Regions from separate parts of the Microbacterium terrisoli genome, predicted to be linked through region 1. Evidence: predicted binding sites of a transcription regulator. Region 1 holds the regulator's gene; the other holds the start of a gene.
What was found. Region 1 encodes LexA, which represses DNA repair genes until DNA is damaged. Its sites were predicted from a motif close to TCGAACANNTGTTCGA; they were not measured.
Positions count from the first base shown of each region.

Region 2: a site for LexA is predicted at 1,931-1,946, ahead of QU603_RS12360 (DUF222 domain-containing protein). Genes of this name have one in related genera too.

Region 1 is NZ_CP133019.1:2,348,043-2,351,899, reverse strand. Features, by position in the region: gene metE (5-methyltetrahydropteroyltriglutamate--homocysteine S-methyltransferase) at 1-1,474, shown strand, start outside; gene lexA (transcriptional repressor LexA) at 1,545-2,261, opposite strand; gene QU603_RS10555 (LysM peptidoglycan-binding domain-containing protein) at 2,514-2,873, shown strand; gene QU603_RS10550 (histidinol-phosphate transaminase) at 2,967-3,857, shown strand, end outside.
Region 2 is NZ_CP133019.1:2,732,761-2,736,617, reverse strand. Features, by position in the region: gene QU603_RS12365 (hypothetical protein) at 1-324, shown strand, start outside; gene QU603_RS12360 (DUF222 domain-containing protein) at 425-1,852, opposite strand; gene aceB (malate synthase A) at 2,038-3,699, opposite strand.

The DNA of each region.
Region 1 (3,857 bases):
TCCGGTGGCGGTTCCCGGCCTTGCCGACAAAGTGCTGGTGGGTGGCGTCATCGACGGGCGCAACATCTGGCGCGGCGACCTGGAGGCGGCGTGGCTGAAGCTGGAGCGACTGCGGCAGCTGCCGGCGCGCGGTGTCGCCGTCGGCACGACCACCTCGCTGCAGCACGTGCCGCACGACGTGGGCGACGAGCCCGACCTCGACCCGAGGCTCGCGTCGTGGCTCGCCTTCGCCGACCAGAAGGTCGGGCAGATCGCGACGCTGGCCACCGGCCTGGTGCACGGGCGCGACGCGATCGACGACGAGGTGGCCGCGGCATCCACCGCTCTGGCCGACCGCCGGCGTGCGCCGGGAGTGCGCGACGACGCCGTGCGCGAGCGCCAGGCGGCGCTGACGCCGGGCGCGTTCACCCGCGCGGACTATGCCCAGCGTGCGGCCGCGCAGGATGCCGCGCTCGCGCTGCCGCTGCTGCCCACCACCACGATCGGCTCATTCCCGCAGACTGCGGAGATCCGCCGTGCCCGCGCCGCGCACGACCGGGGCGAGCTGAGCACGTCGGACTATGAAGACGTGCTGCGCCTGGAGATCACGACGGTGATCGGGCTGCAGGAAGAGCTCGGACTGGACGTGCTCGTGCACGGCGAACCCGAGCGCAACGACATGGTGCAGTACTTCGCCGAGTACCTGGACGGGTTCGCGGTCACCCGCAATGGCTGGGTGCAGTCGTACGGATCGCGTGCGACGCGACCGTCGATCCTGTGGGGCGACGTGTCGCGACCGGCTCCCATCACGGTGGCCTGGTCGCAGTTCGCCCAGTCGCTGACCGACAAGCCTGTGAAGGGGATGCTGACCGGTCCGGTCACGATCCTCGCGTGGTCGTTCGTGCGCGACGACCAGCCGCTGGCCGAGACGGCGAACCAGGTGGCGCTCGCGCTGCGCGATGAGATCGCCGATCTCGAGGCGGCGGGCATCGGCATCGTGCAGGTCGACGAGCCGGCGCTGCGCGAACTGCTGCCGCTCAAGCACGCCGACCAGTCGTCGTATCTCGACTGGTCGGTCGGATCGTTCCGGTTGGCCACCGGCGGCGCGGGCGTGGCCACGCAGGTGCACACGCACCTGTGCTACTCCGAGTTCGCCGTCGTGATCGACGCGATCGCCGGGCTGGATGCCGACGTCACCTCGATCGAGGCAGCCCGCAGTCGCGGTGAGGTGGTCGCCGACATCGCCTCGTCGGGATTCGCCCACGGCATCGGCCCGGGCGTCTACGACATCCACTCCCCGCGCGTGCCGTCGGTCGACGAGATGGCGCGACTGCTCGCGCAGGCCGCCGCCGACCTGCCACTGCGACAGCTCTGGGCCAACCCCGACTGCGGGCTGAAGACCCGCGCCTACCCCGAGACGGTCTCGTCACTGCGCAACCTCGTCGAGGCGACGCAGCGGGTGCGCGCCGCCCACGAGGCGCTGACGGTGATCTGAGGCAGACCCCGTCACACTGACAGAGGCCCGACCGGTCGACACCGGTCGGGCCTCTGTCGGACTCTGCGGCTCAGACGGCGCGAAGCACCGCCACCACCTTGCCCAGCACCACGGACTCGTCACCCAGGATCGGTTCGAAGGCCGAGTTGCGGGGGAGCAGCCACGTGTGTCCGTCGCGCTGGCGGAAGGTCTTGACCGTCGCTTCGCCGTCGAGCATCGCCGCCACGATCTCACCGTTGGCCGCAGTGTTCTGCGCGCGCACCACCACCCAGTCGCCGTCGCAGATGGCGGCGTCGATCATCGACTCGCCCTGCACCTTGAGCATGAACAGCTCGCCCTTGCCCACGAGCTGACGCGGCAGGGGGAAGATCTCTTCGACCTGCTGCTCGGCGGTGATCGGCACGCCGGCCGCGATGTGACCCACCAGCGGCACCAGCGCCGCGTCGCCGACCGCGGGGGCGGTGTCTGCGGGGTTCTCTGCAGACGTGCCAGGCAGGTCGATCAGGATCTCCATCGCGCGGGTCTTGCCCGCATCCCGGCGCAGATAGCCGCTGAGTTCGAGCTGATTGAGCTGATGCGTGACGCTGGAGAGCGACTTGAGACCGACCGCGTCGCCGATCTCGCGCATGCTGGGCGGGTAGCCGTAGCGGGTGATCGACTGGGCGATGACCTCGAGGATGGCCAGCTGCTTGTCGCTCAGGCTCTTTCGGCGTCGCGTCTGACGTCGCGGCTTGGTGTCGCCTGCCGCGGCGGCGTGGTTCTCGCCGCGCTGGTTCGCATCGGTCATGTCAGCTCCCGTCCTGCCACCCGGGGCAGCGTCTTCGAATGTCGGAGGTTGGTGATGGGGTGTCCTCATCGAAACGGTATCCGGTCCGAAGACGAACGAGGGCCAGCCTGCGGGCGTGTCGGCTTGAAACATCTCCGATCCGGATCCCTGTTGACAGTGTACTGAATCGAAGATAACTTTGGAAGAGAGATTCGGGGGCCACGCTCCCGGCCGAGTGCGGCCCCCGAACTTCTCGTCCGAACAGGAGGACCAATGTCCGGCATCTCACTGGTTTCGCACCCGGCACCCACCACGCGGTTGCGGTTGACGCTGCGTGGTCGTCGTGTCCTTGCAGCGATCGTGGCGATTCCGGTCGCGGGGGCGATCGCGATGGCGGTGATCGGCGGCGGAGCGGCGTTGGCGTCGAAGGATGCCGGGGCTCCGGCGGGAACGTTCTCCACGGTGTCGGTCCAGGCCGGCGACACGCTGTGGTCGATCGCGCAAGAGGTCGCGCCCCGTTCGGATCCTCGTGACGTGGTCGACGCGATCGTGCGGCTGAACGCCCTGGACGGCGTCGCGCTCCAGCCGGGGGAGCGCATCGCGATCCCCGCGCAGTACGTGCCGGCGTCGTGAGGCGCGAGGCCGGCGTCTGCGGCTGACACGGGTGGGAGCCGGCACGGGTGAGAGCCGGCACGGGTGAGAGCAGTGCGGACGCGGCACTCTACGATGGATGCTGTGAGTCCTCGCCTGGAAGATCTGCCCGTTCGTGACGATCTGCGCGGGATGACGCCGTACGGCGCCCCGCAGGCCGCGTTGCCGGTCGCGCTGAATGTGAATGAGAACACACATCCGATCCCGAAGGACGTCTCAGACGACATCGTCGATGCGATCGCGTTCGCGCTGCGAGACGTCAACCGGTATCCCGACCGCGAGTTCACGCACCTGCGGGAAGGGTTCGCGGACTACCTCGGTCACGGGCTGACCCGCGAGCAGATCTGGGCGGGCAACGGGTCGAACGAGGTTCTGCAGCACCTGCTGCAGGCTTTCGCCGGTCCCGGCCGCACCGTCTTCGGCTTCGCGCCGACATATTCGATGTATCCGCTGCTCACGCGCGGGACCGGAGCGCAGTGGGTGGCCGGCACCCGTGCCCACGACTTCACCATCGCTGCCGACGACGCGGTGGCGCAGGTCGCCGAGGCCGATCCGGATGTCGTCATCCTCTGCTCGCCGAACAACCCGACCGGCACCCCGTTGTCGCTCGAGGTGATCGATGCGGTCTATGCGCGCTCGCGCGGGATCGTGATCGTGGACGAGGCGTACTGGGAGTTCGCGCCGCGCGAGCAGCAGTCCGCGCTGACGCTGCTGCCCGATCGGGAGCGCCTGGTCGTTTCGCGCACGATGAGCAAGGCGTTCGCCTTCGCCGGCGCGCGCGTCGGGTATCTGGCCGCCGACCCCGCGCTGATCGACGCTCTGCGGCTGGTGCGGCTGCCGTACCACCTCAGCGCGCTCACGCAGGCGGCGGCCTCGGCCGCGCTGCGGCACGCGCCGACGATGCTGGCCGCCGTCGACGAGATCGTCGTGCAGCGTGACCGCATCTCGGCGACCCTGGCCGCTCTG
Region 2 (3,857 bases), 380 kb from region 1:
CCCGCACCGGGTCCGTTGACGGTGTGCCGGTATGAGGCCGAGTCGATGCCGTCCGAGGCGCCGGAAGCCTCGAGCTCCGCGCCCGCGTTCGTCGACGCTCGCACTCTTGACGCCGCGGCGGCCCGCGCGGTGCTGGCTGCAGCATCCACCGCGACGCCGGCACCGGCGTGCGGCGCCGAGGCATCCCGCATCGTCGCCCTCGTGCCGGCCGCAGCGCACGACCACCCGATCATCGTGGAACTCGATGGATGCCGCCATTTCAGCGACCTCGACTACCGCGCGTTCGAAGTGCCTGACGCGTTGATCGGGCTGTTGAAGGGGTGAGCGGCTGACGCCGTGGCGTGGTGGCCGGCTGATGTACCACGCACGGTTGACGGGCCACGTACGGCTGGCGTGCCATGCGCGGCCCGGCGCGGCGCGGTGTTCAGAAGGGTGGGTCGTCGCTGGGGTCGGAGGAACCGCGGGGTGTCGCTGCGGGTTGTGCCGGGGGTTCGGGGAGCCCGAGTTTGTCGTGGAGGAGTCGGCGGAACGCGTCGTTGGGGTTCGTGGTGTGGTGTCCGGTGGGGTACCGGATCTGGATGGTGCCGTCATCGCGCCGGTGATGTTCCAAGAGGGTGACGTCTTTGAGTGTGTGGTCGGGGTCGCAGAGGGGGTCGAGGTTGGTGATGTCGGTGGTGCCGCGGGCGGGGCCGTGGTAGGCGCAGTGGTGGTCGATGTCGGCGTTCAGGGCGAGGCGGTGGCAGCCGTCGCGCAGGCAGGTGCCGAAGGTGAGGGCCAGCCACGCGCGTTGCGCGGCCGTGGCTGTGCGGGATCGGCGGTCCATGTCCAGGATGACCCCGGTGACCGGGTCGGTGATCACCCGGGTGAATACGCCGGCCTCCAGCAGGATCTGCCGTGCGGTGGCGTCGTCGATGGTGCCCTGCCCGGGGATCAGGCAGTCCCGGTTCAGATCCAGCCCCGCGGGCGGTGCGGTCCCGGTCCCGGCCTTGGTGTTGCGGGGGCGGACGGTGCTCTGGGCTGTCGGGGTGAGTTTGTTCAGCGGGATGGTGACGAACACTTTCGTTGTCACGATCGGGTGGTCGGTGTCTTCCCGGGTGAGCAGGGCGGTGGCCAGGTCCGCGCGGATCTGTTCCCGGGTGCGTCCGTCCCGTTCCCGCTCGGTCATGTTCTTGGCGGTCGCGGTCAGGGAATGGTCGATGGCGTGCGCGGTGCGGGTGGGCATCAGCAGGTGCAGCCACGACATCCCATCATCGGCGTCTTCGACGTACACGCAGCGTTTCGCGTGCGCGTCGGTGTGCCGGTCGGTGCGGGTGCGGGCGGTGAGCTGGTCGGCCAGCTCCCTCGCTTTGCGTTTCGTGTAGGACGCGGAGGCGCCCACCCCGACCTTCGTCATCACCTCGTCGAAGATGGTCAGCAGGTCGGGGCAGGCGGCGAACGCGTCGGCCTGGGCGAGCATGCCGTTCACGTGCGCGATCGTAAGCAGGCCCTCCCGGGCCGCGTGCCACGCGCGGGGCAGGTCCTGCCGGGCACGGTCGGCGGTCCCGGCCAGGGACCGGACCCGGTGTTCGGTCAGACACAGTCGGGACGCGGCCTCCCCGGCCGCGCACCGCACCGCGAGCTCGCCTTCCCCGCCCAGCAGCCCGACCGGGTCACGCCGCCGGGTGCGGTCCAGTCTCTTGCCCAGCGGATCATCCGCGTCCACGTCCGCCCGAACATAGACCTCCGGGTTGTTCCGCGCGAACGCGAGCGCATCGGCGAGCGCCTCACACCGGGCCGCGTCCCGCCGGTTCGACTCGTACTGGACCGCCTCGGCATCCTCGAACAACGCATTGAGCACGAACACGTCGTCCACGCGTACGGTGTCGGTGTGCTCGAGAAGATCCATACCCGAAGACTAGCACAAAGCTACGACATCAAGAAGAGGATAGATTCGAATATCTGTCATTCTCACTCGCGCAGCAGGGCCGGGCCGAAACACCGTCCGGCCCGGCCCTGCGCACGCATCACGTCGCGCGCCTCAGTCCGCTCCCGCGCGACTCACGCGCCCCGCTCGACGAGATGCCGCGAGTAGGCGACGGTCGTCAGGAACGGCGGGAACTCGTCGCGCAGCGCCACGTCGCGGAACACGTCTGCGGCGTCGTCGAAGCGGTCGCCGTCGAACCGGTCCGCCGACGAGAGCACGTCGTCGACCAGCTGCGACACCCACGCGCGCGTGATCGGAGTGGCCTCGGCGGTCTCGCGCTCCTGATGGATCCACTGCCAGATCTGCGACCGAGAGATCTCGGCGGTCGCGGCATCCTCCATGAGGTTGTCGATCGCGACCGCCCCCTGTCCGCGCAGCCACGCCTCGATGTAGCGGATGCCGACCGACACGTTGCCCTGCACTCCCGCCTCGGTGATGGGGCGTCCGATGTGCAGGTCGAGCAGCTGCCGCGCCTGGACCGACACGTCCTCGCGAAGCCGGTCCACCTGGTTCGGCCGGTCGCCCAGCACGGCGTCGAACTCGACCTGCGCTGCCGGGATCAGGTCGGGGTGGGCCACCCAGGTGCCGTCGAAGCCGTCGCCGGCCTCGCGCTTCTTGTCGGCGGTCACCTTCTCGAGCGCCCGGGTGGTGATCTCCGGGTCGCGCCGGTTCGGGATGAACGCGCTCATGCCGCCGATGGCATACGCTCCGCGACGGTGGCAGGTCTGCACGAGCAGTTCGGTGTATGCGCGCATGAACGGCACGGTCATGGTCACCTCGCTGCGATCGGGCAGCACGAATCGCGCACCGCGGCCGCGGTAGTTCTTGATGATGGAGAAGATGTAGTCCCAGCGCCCCGCGTTCAGGCCCGCGCAGTGATCGCGCAGCGCATAGAGGATCTCTTCCATCTCGAACGCCGCCGGCAGCGTCTCGATCAGCACCGTCGCCCGGATCGTGCCGTGCGCGAGCTGGGAGTACTGCTCGCTGAAGGTGAACACGTCGTCCCACAGCTGCGCCTCTTCGGCGCTCTCGAGCTTGGGCAGGTAGAAGTAGGGACCCGCGCCGCCGTCGATGAGCGCCTGCGCGTTGTGGAAGAAGTACAGCCCGAAGTCGACCAGCGATCCCGATGCCGGCTGTGTGCGTCCGGCACGGTCGGTGAAGCGCATGTGCTCTTCGGGCAGGTGCCAGCCGCGCGGCCGCATCACGATCGTGGGCGTGTGCTCGGCGGTCACCCGGTACTGCTTGCCGTCGGCGTTGGTGTGGCTGAGCTGCCCGCGGATCGCGTCGAACAGCGACAGCTGCCCCTCGATCACGTTGCGCCAGGTGGGGCTGGTGGCATCCTCCTGGTCGGCCAGCCACACCCGTGCACCGGAGTTGAGGGCGTTGATGGTCATCTTCGGATCGGTGGGTCCGGTGATCTCCACGCGCCGGTCTTCGAGCCCGGGCCCCGCTCCCGCGACGCGCCATGCGGGGTCCTCGCGGATGTGCGCCGTGTCGGAGCGGAAGTGCGGATCGTGTCCGTTGCCGATCTCGAAGCGGCGGCGCATGCGCTCGGCCAGCCGGTCGTGGCGCCGGTTGTCGAACCGGTCGTGCAGCGCGGTCAGGAACGCGAGCGCTTCGGGGGTCAGGATCCGCTCGTAGCCCTCGCGCTGCGGGCCGTCGACGATCAGTTCGGGCTGGTGGGTGGTGGTGGGGATGGGAGAGGTGGTGGGCGGTGCGCCCGTCGTGATGGTCATCATGTGCTCCTGCGGAAGAAGAGAGAAGGGTCGGATGCCTCGGCCCGAGGGATTCGGCGGGGCCGAGGCATCCGTGACCGGGGTCTCCGGTCGGTCTGGAGGGTCCGTGTCGGACCGGGCTGTGCGGGGCCGGGGCGGGGGACGGTCGCTCGGCGCGG